3 regions of the Shewanella zhuhaiensis genome follow, and region 1 is predicted to be linked to each of the others. Evidence: predicted binding sites of a transcription regulator. Region 1 holds the regulator's gene; each other region holds the start of a gene.

Region 1 (4,245 bases):
CCCGGGTCCAGGCTTCATTGATAAAGCCCGGATTGGCATCCTTTTTCACGGCGAAGGCGGGAACCCACCAAGAGTGGATAACATCGTCGGAAGTCATCAGAAAACGGACTTTACGATTGGTGGGCAGTACCAGAGGATTGTCGACTTCCAGCAGGTAATGCTCGCCCTTGGCTTCAGCACCTTCAATTTGCGCGCGGGGAGTAGCAAGAATGCTGTAGAAACCGAAGTCATGGTCGAAGTAATCGTAGCGCCATTTCCATTGGGAACCTGTGACTTTGATGGTCAGCTCAGCATTGGAAGGATCTTCCATGGCAATCAAGGTTTTGGTGGCCGGAATGGCCATGCCAACCAGGATCAGAAAGGGTACCAGGGTCCAGGCTATTTCTACTTTGGTACTTTCATGGAATTGGGCGGCGACGGCGCCCTTGGATTTGCGGTGGTTAATCATGGCGTAAATCATGGCGCCAAAAACCACCACACCTATGGCGCAGCAGATGTACAGGATGGTCATGTGCAGGCCATAAACCTTGCCACTGATCTCCGTTACGCCCTGCGTCATGTTTAGCGGCATGTCAGCCGCAAGGATTGGCGGGGCCAATAAAGCCGCCGCGATACAATACAACCAATGCTTCACAAGACATCTCCTCTGTCAATTGCATCAAGCAACTACAAAGAAAAGTCACACAGTAAGTCTCTGCTCTATGCAAACTCTTCAGTTCCCACAAAAAGCAACGATGACTTCAAAGTGCATTGGCGGTTTGATTGTTGATTAGGTATTTACAGCTCTCTTAACCACACTTGCACCTACAGCTGAATATATCGGTCAGATCCGCATTACCCATGGCGCAAGCCTCAGATACTGCGACGACATAATCGCCAGATATAACAAACGAATCGTTGTTAGCCTGAACTACATTACTTGCAGTTTAAATATTGATCAAGATCACTTTCTTTTCTAATTATCTGAAAAAATTATCGAAAAAAAGCCCCGAAAACGGGGCTGAAGGGGATGAAGCTGTGATTAGTGGAATTGGGCCGGGTGCCTGAGTATGGTGTTTGGCTCGGTTCTTCCTGGCAAGTTGTTGGCATGAGAGTGAGTATTTACATTTTCAAAAATCACGCCGAGGGCAACGGCATTTCGGGCAACCAGTTCAAGGCGGCGCTTGTCTCTGGCTTCCAGTGCATTGGTCCAGCACAGTACCGCGCTTGAAGTGCCATTGGTCAGGGCTTTTTCCATCGCCCAAAGAGTTTCAACTTCGTCCTTGGCATGCACCAGCAATACTCTGTCCATACGAACACCAGCCTGAGCCAGCATGGCTTTAAGGCCAATGTTCGGCGGGCTGATAAGTACAATCCAGCGACCTTCCAGGCTCAGGCGAGCCAGTTCCGGTGCCAGGTTGGCTAATTCATCACGCCCCATGGAACAGGTTGAGCGGGTGAGCACCTGAGCCGGACCCATAGCGCTGCTTGCTGGGACATCTGTCCACAGGCCGGGATGGCGCGGTGCGTTGCCAAGGAGTTTGTTCATAGCCAGTCTCCGTTGCGGATAACCCCAACTGCCAGCCCTTCAATGGCGAGGCTTTGATGGGTCAGATCCACTTCAATGGGGGCAAAATCTTCGTTTTCGGCATGCAGATAAACCACATTGCCTTTCTTCTCGAACCGCTTCACGGTGACATCATCTTCAACCCGTGCCACAACAACCTGGCCATTACGGGCCTGATCCATTTTGTGCACGGCCAACAGGTCGCCATCGAGAATACCTATGTCTTTCATACTGTCGCCGCGAACCCGCAGCAGAAAATCGGCCTGCGGGCGGAACATATTGGGGTCGACCTGGTAATACTGTTCGACATGTTCCTGCGCCAGAATGGGTTCACCCGCAGCCACCTGACCGATAAGTGGCAGACCCGGATCGGGCTGATCTTCCAGCTCGTCACCGGCGAGACGAATACCACGGGAGGTGCCGGGCATAATCTCAATGCAGCCTTTTTTGGCCAACGCTTTGAGGTGTTCTTCGGCGGCATTGGCACTTTTAAAGCCAAGCCGGGTGGCAATTTCGGCCCGGGTTGGGGGCATGCCGGTTTCGGCGATATTGCGTTTGATCAGGTCCAGGATCTCGGCCTGGCGCGGCGTCAGCGGTCTCATGGGTGTTCCTGTTTTTCTATACAGTTACTGTTAGTATATACAGTATTTTGATCAGTGCAAGTATTAACCATTTTTCAGATTATTGGCGAAGGGATATGGCTGTCTGATATTCTATGCCGCTATTGATAGAAGCCAGGTCCCAAGAAAACAGCATGTCAGCACACGACTCTATTTGGTTTAAGTCTCTGCGTTGGATCCAGAAGCATCTGGTGCACACCATTGTGGTGCCGCAGGACCCCTTTGCCGATTTGAATCTGGATCCCGCCAGACCTTTGGTTTATGTGATGAAAACTGAGTCGGTGAGCGACATCGCCGCCCTCAATGAAATCACTGGCAAAATGGGGCTGCCCAGCCCTTACGAGCCGTTGAAACTCGACGGCGTGGAAACTCCCAGAATCGTTTGTCTCGAAGGCAGTAAGCCGCTGTTTGGCAAGCGCGAAAGCAACGAGCCTTTCCTGCAGACCTTCTTGCAATTGCTGGCGTTGCATCGTCAGCAAAAGGATCTCGATATTCAACTGGTGCCGGTAAGCCTGTATTGGGGCCGCACCCCAGGCAAAGAAGACGACAGCATGCGTGCTGCTGTGCTGGAGCGTGAAGATCCAACCTGGCTGCGTAAGTGTTTGATGATTCTGTTTTTAGGGCGCCACAACTTTGTGCAGTTCTCCCGCGCAGTGTCGCTGCGCAGCATGGCCGATGAACACGGCACCGATAAGCGTATTGCCCACAAATTGGCACGGGTGGCGCGGGTGCATTTCCGCCGCCAACGTAAAGTGATGACAGGCCCTGTGCTGCCGAATCGTCAGGCGATGTTCCATGCCCTGCTCAAGTCCGATAATCTCAAGAAGGCCATTGCCGAAGAGGCGGCCAGCAAAAAGATTTCCGAAGAAAAGGCCCGCGAGACTGCCATTGAATATCTGGATGAAATCGCGGCAGATTACTCCGACAGCCTGGTGCGTATAGCCGAGCGTTTCCTTACCTGGCTTTGGAACAAGCTCTATAAAGGCATCAGCATCAAGGGTGCCGAGCAAATTCGTCAGCTGCACCACGATGGACATGAAATTGTCTACGTGCCTTGTCACCGCTCGCACATGGACTATTTGCTGCTGTCTTACATCCTGTATTACGAAGGCATGGTGCCGCCCCATATTGCGGCGGGTATCAACCTGAACTTCTGGCCTGCCGGTCCCATGTTCCGTCGTGGTGGCGCCTTCTTCATCCGTCGCAGTTTCAACGGTAACAAGCTCTATACCGCGGTGTTCCGAGAGTATCTGGATCAGCTGTTTGCCAAAGGCTATTCGGTGGAGTACTTCACCGAAGGTGGCCGCTCCCGAACCGGTCGTCTGTTGGCTCCCAAGACGGGTATGCTGGCGATGACGCTTTCCTCTGTGATTCGTGGTATTGAACGCCCGGTGACTCTGGTGCCCGTGTACCTTGGCTACGACCATGTGATGGAAGTGGCGACTTATCACAAGGAACTGTCGGGTAAGAAAAAAGAGAAAGAATCGGTGTGGCAGGTGTTTGGGGCCATCCGTAAGCTTGGCAACTTCGGCCGTGGTTATGTGAACTTCGGTGAGCCTATAACCCTGCAAAACTTCCTCTCCGAGAAGGTGCCCGATTGGCGCGAGCAGGTTAGCGAAGATCCTGAGCAGAAGCCGAGCTGGCTCACCCCTGTGGTAAACTCCTTGGCCAATCGGGTGATGACCCGTATCAACAACGCCGCCGCCGCGAGTTCGGTCACCCTCTCGAGCATGGTACTGCTGGCATCTGAGCAAAATGCGCTGGAGCGCGGTCAGCTTGAGCGGCAGATTGACCTCTACCTGAACCTGTTGAAAACAGTGCCTTACACCGGCTATGCCTCGGTGACTGAGGGCAGTGGTAAAGATTTGGTTGAGCGCGGCCTTGAACTGAACAAGTTGGTGGAAACCCGTGATGAGCTGGGTTCCATCATTTCCATTGAAGATGGCCAAGCCATTTCAATGACTTATTATCGAAACAATATCATCCATTTATTTGTGATCCCGTCGCTGCTTGCCACCATTATGGTGCGTCATGAGCGGATATCCCGTGCCGACCTGCATGAAATGGTGGCCGAATGTT
Region 2 (4,245 bases), on a different contig from region 1:
ATAAATCCAGCCAGGAGCCCGACCGCCGCCAAAATGGCCAGACTGGTCGGGTCAAGCAGTAAGTCCAAATTCAATCCTATTCAATGACCCGGCGGTACGGTGGCAGGGCATCGAGCAGCGATTTGCCATAACGTTTACTCACCAGACGCCGATCCAAAATGGTGATCCTGCCATAGTCCTGCTCTTTACGCAGCAAACGGCCGCAACTTTGAATGAGTTTACGTGAAGCATCGGGAATGGTCAGCTGCAAAAACGGATTACCACCTTTGGCCTTGATGTACTCGGCATGGGCCTGCTCCACCGGTGAGGTGGGCACAGCAAAGGGCAGTTTGGTCACGATAAGGTTGGTGAGATAATCACCGGGCAAATCGAGACCTTCCGAGAAGCTGCCTGTGCCGAACATCAGTGATGGTTTGCCTTCATCACAGCGCTTCTTGTGGCTTTCCAGCAGCAGCTGGCGCGGCGCATTGCCTTGAATAAGCAGCGGAATTTTAAGTTTGGGGCCAAGGATCTCTGCCACTTTCTCCATTTGCCAGTAAGAAGCAAACAGCACCAGGCTGGCCATCTCATTTTCGGTCAGCTTTAAAATGTGCTCCGCCAGCTCTTCGGTGTAGCTGTCGTCGGTGGGCTCGGTGCGCATTTTCGGCAAATACAGGGTCGCGTTATTCTCAAAATCGAAGGGCGATTGCAGCGCCAGATAACGGCTGCCGTCGTGGAGCGACAATCCCACCTGATGGGCAAAATAATCAAACTGATTCAAGGCCCTTAAGGTGGCACTGCACAGCACCACACCGGCGGCTTTCTCCCACAGCATGGATTCGAGCATAAAGCCCACTTCAATGGGGGAGGCGCAAAACAGATAGTCCGGCAGCTTTCCGGCGGATAACAGTTCAATCCAGCGCGCTGTGGGGGCGCCTTTTTTGCTGTCTTCCTTGGCCATCATCTTCCACAGTTTGTGAAGGTTTTCGAGCCGTTGCAGCATAAAACCGGTTTCGGTTTGCAAACTGTCGGCCTGATGGCGGGGGATGTCGCCATCTTTGATGGCCTCGGCGAGCAGCAACTGCATCTTGTTGAATTGCTTGAGCGCACCGCTGCTGGCTGTGGTGAGGTTTTCGGCGTGACGTTTCAGCACCTCAGGCAACTCGCCGTTGTTGAAGCGCAGGCGGTTTTCCGGGTTATCGAATTTGGCGCGCTCGCCATCGCAGTAGTGGGCCACCTGATTGAGCATGCCCACCAGATCGCCCACATGGTCCTGCATCGCCTGCGCAGGGGCGATGATGTTGTTGCTTTTAATCTGGTTTTGCAGTTTGGCGGCAGTTTTACCGATTTTCTCCAGCCAATCAGCGGCCCCCCTCAGGGTTGCCTGAGCGCTTGAGAAATCGCGGGCCACCACCGGCAGGTGATGGGCTTCGTCGATAACGTAAAACATCTCTTCGGGATCCGGCAGGATCACCCCTCCGCCCAGTTCCAGATCGGCAAACAGCAGGCTGTGGTTGGCAATCAGCACATCCCAGGTGTCTACGTCTTCCCGCGCTTTGTGGAACGGGCAGTTGCGGTGGCTGGCATTTTGCCGATGGCATGAATGCTTGTCGCAGGCTATTTGTTGCCACAGATGGTCCGGCAGCGGCGTTTCCAGGGTGTCGATTTCACCGTTCCACAGCCCTTTATGGTAGTCCTGATGCAGTTTTTGCAACATTTCAACCTGCGCGGTATCGGGTTTGGTCTGCCACATGGCCATTTGGGTGCCATTGTTATCGCCAATCAGCATCTCGAGCTTGGCCAGGCACACGTAGCGCTGGCGGCCTTTTACCAAACCAAAGCGGAAATTGAGCCCGGACTGAGCGAGGAAGAAGGGCAGATCCTGATGCAGCAGCTGCTCTTGCAGCGCTACGGTGGCAGTGGCAATGCACACCTTTTTCTTGGCGCTCAGCGCCAGCGGAATGGTGCCGAGAATGTAGGAGAGCGACTTACCGATACCCGTTCCCGCCTCAACCACGATAATGCGTCTGTGCTTGTCGTATTCCCCTGCCAGAGTCTTGGAGATCTCGGCCACCATATAGTTTTGCTCGCGCCGGGAGCGGAAATTCGGCAGCGCGGCAGCGATGTCCTTATAGATGGCACGAACTTGGGTTTTAACTTTGTCTGGCAGCATGGGGCTCTCTACAGGCGCGATAATGCTGTACATAATAACAGTGATTGCTTAGGCTAAGAACCCTGCATCACTCGAATATGGCTGTTTTTTGCCCCATCACCATGAATTCAACCCACGCTGCCCCAGGTTCTGAGCCTGAGCTTGAGCTTGAACCAAGTTCAGACGCTGCCAATCGCAAAGCACAGCCTGCACAGCTTGTGAAAGGACGGGTGCTGACCCGAAGTGTGATGCAGCGCGGCGGCGAAACAGTACTTGAGTACTTTGTGAAAACGCCCACCGGGCCGCTGCGGGTGGAAGTGCCAGAGCAAAAGGTGCTGGCGTTTTGCCCGCAGGAAGACGCTCCGGCGCTCACAGCGCAGTTCAGCGCAGAAGATGTCAGCGCCAAACCGCTTGAGCTTAAAAGCTTTGATATGCGCAGTGTCAGTGGCCTTTATTGCCGTAATCCCCAGGTGATGCGCCGACTGAATGCCCGTGCCGCCGAGCTGGATATCCCCCTTTATGAGGCCGATATCAGGGCCGAGCAGCGGTTTCTTATCGAGCGCTTTGTCGCTCTCGATGGTGAGTTCTATGGGCAGTTTTCCAAAGATAACAAAAGCTTTGTTGCATCCAGAGTCAGAAATGCACCGGCGGAAATTGCGCTAACGGCGGTGTCGCTCGATATCGAATGTAGCTTCAGTGGCGAGCTGTATTCCATCGGGCTATATGGCGACTGCGAGCCATTGGTGCTGATGGTGGGCGCAGGCGCCTTTGGTCCGGCCACATTGACGCATACCCACAATGGCGAGCCTCAAAACGTACCTGTTTTGTGGGTGGCCGATGAACTGGCGCTGCTGCTGGCACTGCAGGATTGGTTTTATCGGGTGGATCCGGACGTGCTGCTTGGCTGGTCGGTGGTGACCTTTGATTTATCCCTGTTATGGCGACGCGCCAGACACCATGGCATACGTCTTAATATCGGTCGTTTCGGCCGGCCCCTTGGCTGGAAGGTGGAAGACAAACACAGGCCCGAAACTCTGGATTTACCCGGCAGGGTGGTGCTGGATGGCATAGATTGGCTTAAAGCGGCTTTTTATCAGTTCGACAGCTTTGCCCTGGACGCGGTTGCCAATGAAATGCTCGGCGAAGGCAAAGCCATCCATAACCCGCAAGACCGAGGTGAGGAAATTACCCGGCTGTTCAATGAAGATAAGCCGGCGCTGGCCTATTACAACCTCACCGATTGCCGTTTGGTGTGGGATATTTTTGCCCATACCGATTTGATTAATTTTGCGCTGGAGCGGGCGCGGCTTACCGGGCTTGAGTTTGGCCGGGTAGGGGCGAGTGTAGCGGCTTTCAACCATCTGTATTTGCCCCACCTGCACAGGGCCGGGTTTGTGGCGCCTGTGATGGCCAAAGAGCCGGGGCCGGACAGCCCCGGCGGCTACGTAATGGACTCGCTGCCAGGGCTTTACCGCAATGTATTGGTGCTGGATTTTAAAAGCCTGTACCCATCGATTATCCGGACCTTTTTGATTGACCCCAAGGGGCTGGTGCTGGGGCTTGCCGAAGACGTGCAGGACACAGTGCCCGGGTTTCGCGGCGCCCGCTTCAGTCGCCGCGCCCCTATTTTGCCTGAGCTGATTAAAACCCTGGCGCAGCGGCGCGAACAGGCCAAAGCCATGGGTAATGCCCCCATGTCGCAGGCAGTAAAAATCATTATGAACTCGCTGTATGGGGTGCTTGGCTCCCGCGGCTGCGTGTTTCACGATTATCGTCTGGCAAGCTCCATTACCCTGCGGGGCCATGAAATCATGCAAACCACCCGCAAGTGGATTGAGGCCGAAGGCTATACCGTGATTTATGGCGATACCGACTCGACCTTTGTGTGGCTGGGTGATGAAGCGCCTGATGCCGATGCCACCGGCAAGCGTCTGGTTGAGATGGTTAATCAGCGCTGGCGCGACACCCTGGCCGATACCCTGAACATAGACAGCCACCTCGAACTTGAGTTTGAACGTCACTATCACAGGTTTTTTATGCCCACACTGCGCCATTCCACTGAGGGCAGCAAGAAGCGCTATGTTGGCCAGTATCTGCACGCCGCTGAGCGGCCG
Region 3 (4,245 bases), on a different contig from region 1:
GTCATCGGCGAGTTTCACTGACGTGATTTGGCCAATGGGTAGGTTACGGTAGCGAATTTCGGCGCCTTGCTGGGCGTCACTGCGCTCACTTCTGACCGTAAAGCGCGCCTTTTCAGCAAACATAAAGTCAGGTGCAACGCTTTCCAGCGGATAGCTGTCCTGTGGCTTACCTTCACCGGGCAGCATGGCTATTACATCACCTGTAATAAGTCGCGAAGCGTGTTTGATGCCACTCAAGGAGACGTCAGCTCCTTCACGCCAGAAACGGCTGTCGCTGCCAAGCAGATGGCCCTGATCGTGATTGATAAATACGCTGATGCGTACACCTGCGTCGGTGAGTTCGGTTTTCACCACTTTACCGATTTCCAGGCCGCGATAGAGCACAGCTGTGCCCGCTCCAAGGCCATCGGCGTTATCTGCAAGCAAGGTGAGGGTAGTGCCACCGAGGGCATCGGTTTCACTACTGTGCAGCACAAAACTGTCGCCGTGGGCTGCGTTTTCGCCGCTGTCCGAGGTGCTGAAGCTGATGCCGCCGGCAAGCAGGGAGGCCAGGCTTTCGCTCTCGACTTTTATACCCGATAAAGAAGCATCAATGCTAAGGCCAGAGACATTCCAGAAGCGGCTGTCTTTCTTCACCAGATGGGCATATTGCTGCTGAATAAAGGCGCCGATAAGGATGCGCTGATTGCCTTCGAGGCGGTAGCTCACAACGTTACCTACGGGGATTTGACGAAAATATAAGGTTGAACCGACATCCAGCGAACCCAGCTTATCTGTGCTCAGCTCCACCAGAATGCCTTCATTACCTGGCGCCAGTGGCGGCGCTTCACGCAGGGCTTCAAAGCTGGTGGCGCTGTCGCCTTTGCCGGGCTGCACCGCAATATAGTTGCCGGAGAACAGCGCATCCAGCCCCGACACCCCTGTGATGGATGCCTTGGGGGATACCAGCCAAAACTGGGTATCTTCGCGCAGGTATGGGCCGGAGCGGTAGTCCATCATCACGGTCACATTCACGCCTGTCAGATCTTCGTCCATGGCGATATCGGTCACTTTACCTACGGTAAGGCCCTGATATTTAACCAGGGTTTTACCCACATCTATACCGGAGGCGCTGGGGAAATGGATAAGGATCTCCACCCCCGACTCGCGAATGCTTTTAATCCCAAGCCAGGCGGCGAGGGCCATGGCTACGAGGGGAAGGAGCCAGACCGGCGAAAAGAGCTTCTTCTTTACCACCTTTGGGGCTTCAATGTTTGTCATTTTTAACTTCCAGTCGATCCCAGAGTAAACGAGTGTCCAATACCTTGGCGGCAAGCTGGGTAAGCAAGATAACCAGGGCAAATGCGGTGGCGGCGGGGGCGGGCTTGGCATCCAGCAATTGCCCCATGTTCACCAGTGCCACCGTCAATGAAATCACAAAAAGGTCGAGCATGGACCAGCGTCCAATCCACTCAATAATATGAAACCCTGCCATCAGTTTGCGTTTGGAAACCGGCAAGTCAAAGCTGATGGCGGTGAGATAGGTTGCCAGGCCGACAATCTTAAGCCAGGGCACCAGAATACTGGCGGTAAACACGATAATCGCGATGGGCAGCATGTCGGAGTGCACCAGATGTTTGATGCCACTGAAAATCGTATCGTGGGTTACCCGGCCCTGATTAACCAGGGTGGTGATGGGGTAGACATTGGCCGGAATAAGCAAAATGGCGGCCGTGATCAGCAGCGCCCAACTTTTTTGTAGGCTGGTGTGGTCCCTGGCGCTGTTGTCGGCGCCGCAGCGGCGGCACTTGGGGGCGCTGATGGGGTTGGTTTCACGGCAAACCCGGCACTGACACAGGCCGATTTGCTTGCCGGTGGTTTCGTGGCCAACGCTCATTTTAAATGGCTCCACATATGCTCAATGTTGTACTCCCGCTGTAAAAACAGAGTGACCAGAAACAGCATGGTAAAGCAGAAGGTGCCTACGCCAAAGTAAATGTCAGAAAAATCAGACAATTGAAACGCTGAGACTAAGAAGCTGATAACGTAGATTTCCAGCATGGTCAGTTGGCTGAAAAGCCCATGGCGCCGTAAAAGCCAGGCATAAGCATGTTTTTGCCAGGGGCGTTGCAAGCCGGATTTTACCAGCAAAATTTGGCCTAAAATCGACAGTAGCAGCAGCCCGGGGCCTATGACGGCTGCGACCAGGACAGCGACACCAACCACCCAATACCCTAAATCCATCACGGCCATTGCGCCTTCCATTACCGTGGCAGTTCGCACCGAGCCTAAAAAGTGCAGTTCGAGCACAGGGAATAAATTGGCGGGCACAAACAGGGCGAGGGCGGAAAGGCACAGGGCAAGCATGCCATTTACCGAACAGTATGGCGTGTCGTACAGGGCCGTATGGCAACGGGGACACAGGGCCCGCACCCCGCTTGGCAGGGCACGGCGCCGGACCGCCAGGTCGCAGGCGCGGCAGAGGATCACCGAATTGTCGATATCGTCATGATGCATATAAGCGTGTAGCAGATCCGTTGGCTTACCGACGTAATGCCGCATTCAAAGCGGCTTTCCCATCAAATTGAGAAATGTTCAGCGTACGAGTGTATCAGATCCCGTTAAATACTTGCATCTCCGGATAAAAACTGTGACACTTCATCACTGTATAAATAAACAGTGCGAGGGCTATCATGGCGGTAATCACACAGTATGTGGTGGTCAGAGATGGGGTTGAAAAGATGACATTTACATCGAAAAAGGAGGCTGATGCCTACGACAAGATGCTGGATATCGCTGACAGCCTTATTCCTTTCATCAGCAATGCCGACTGCGGTCTGGATGAAGCGACTACCGAAAAACTGGCGTTCTATTTTGCGACCAACAAAGATGATTTATCATCGCTGCTCAAGGGCGCTGCGCCACTAAAGCCAGCGGTCCAACCCAAAAAAGCTGCTAAAAAGGCAGACGCAGAATAACAGGTTGCAGGAAACAGCATGAAACACGCGTTTTACGACACTTTAAACCGCCAGGCAGAGGCGTTGCTGGCAGGGGAAGACGACATGGTCGCTGCCATGGCCAACTTCTCGGCACTGTTAAATGAACATCTGGACTCTCTGAACTGGGTGGGCTTTTATGTGCGCCGGGAGCAGGTTCTGGTGCTTGGCCCATTCCAGGGCAAAGTTGCCTGCACGCGGATCCCCTGGGGTAAAGGCGTATGCGGCACCGCCGCTGCCACCGATACCACCCAGCGCATTGCCGATGTGCATCAGTTTGACGGCCACATTGCCTGTGACTCGGCGTCCAACTCCGAAATCGTGGTACCTGTGCGCCGTAATGGCGAGGTGATTGCTGTGCTGGATATTGACAGTCCAAGCTTTGATCGCTTCGATGAAGCCGATCAAACTGGCCTGGAAGCGCTGGTTCGTACCTTCGAAAAGGCCTTGTTCGGTCAATAAGTCGCCAGTTTTCGCTAAATGCCAGTCGCAATCGCCCAAGCGGTCACTATAATAGGCTGCTTGCGCGTGCGCCTGAGGCAGATACCCGGCGAATGATAAAAATTGTTAACAATGGTTATTAACGCTTTGGCATGCGCTCGGAAGATGCTAATTTGTGTGTTGGCCAATGAGGCTGACAATCAAGAATAACCTATGTTCTGCAAGTGCTTGCAAGCAGGACAGACATACCTAGTAACTGTGGAAGTAAAGATGGAATCAACAGAAAAGTTGACCGACACCAACGCGATTCTCGCGTATTTATATGAAACCTTTCCTTTGTGCTTCGTGGCCGAGGGGGAAGCCAAGCCACTGAAGATCGGATTGTTTCAAGATTTGGCTGAAAGGTTGGCTGATGATTCTAAGGTCAGTAAGACTCAGCTGCGAGTGGCCCTGCGCCGCTACACCAGCAGCTGGCGTTACCTGAAGTGCATCAAGGCCGGTGCGGTTCGCGTCGATTTGGACGGCAACCCCTGTGGTGAGCTTGAGCAGGAACACATTGACCACGCACAGGCTACACTGAAAGAAAGTCAGGACAAGGCCAAAGCCAAGCGCGCCGAGCGCAGCAAGGCTGAAGGCGAGACCGCCGACAAGGCACAGCGCAAACCCAAGCGCAAGCCAGACGCTCAGCCACGCCGTGCTGCCAAGCCTGCTGCGAAAGACAAGCCAGGCCGCGGTGCACCCAAGGCACAACCAGTCGCTGTGAACCTGGTTCCAGCCAAGCTGGAAGAACTTAAAGTGTCACAACGTGTTAATGTAAAACTCGGCCAAT

Evidence for each region. The regulator LexA, encoded in region 1, represses DNA repair genes until DNA is damaged. The targets are predictions, from matches to a motif close to TACTGTATNNNNATACAGTA.
Region 2: the regulator LexA is predicted to act here: its motif matches at 2,176-2,195, upstream of dinG (ATP-dependent DNA helicase DinG).
Region 3: the regulator LexA is predicted to act here: its motif matches at 2,642-2,661, upstream of MJ923_RS19090 (YebG family protein).

The regions. Positions count from the first base shown of each region.
Region 1 is NZ_JAKUDL010000004.1:187,249-191,493, forward strand. Features, by position in the region: gene coxB (cytochrome c oxidase subunit II) at 1-634, opposite strand, end outside; gene MJ923_RS12805 (cell division inhibitor SulA) at 1,022-1,528, opposite strand; gene lexA (transcriptional repressor LexA) at 1,525-2,148, opposite strand; gene plsB (glycerol-3-phosphate 1-O-acyltransferase PlsB) at 2,301-4,245, shown strand, end outside.
Region 2 is NZ_JAKUDL010000001.1:1,194,530-1,198,774, forward strand. Features, by position in the region: gene MJ923_RS05060 (TSUP family transporter) at 1-68, opposite strand, end outside; gene dinG (ATP-dependent DNA helicase DinG) at 77-2,152, opposite strand; gene MJ923_RS05070 (DNA polymerase II) at 2,254-4,245, shown strand, end outside.
Region 3 is NZ_JAKUDL010000010.1:37,461-41,705, reverse strand. Features, by position in the region: gene MJ923_RS19105 (MlaD family protein) at 1-1,260, opposite strand, end outside; gene MJ923_RS19100 (paraquat-inducible protein A) at 1,247-1,876, opposite strand; gene MJ923_RS19095 (paraquat-inducible protein A) at 1,873-2,496, opposite strand; gene MJ923_RS19090 (YebG family protein) at 2,673-2,957, shown strand; gene MJ923_RS19085 (GAF domain-containing protein) at 2,976-3,437, shown strand; gene proQ (RNA chaperone ProQ) at 3,687-4,245, shown strand, end outside.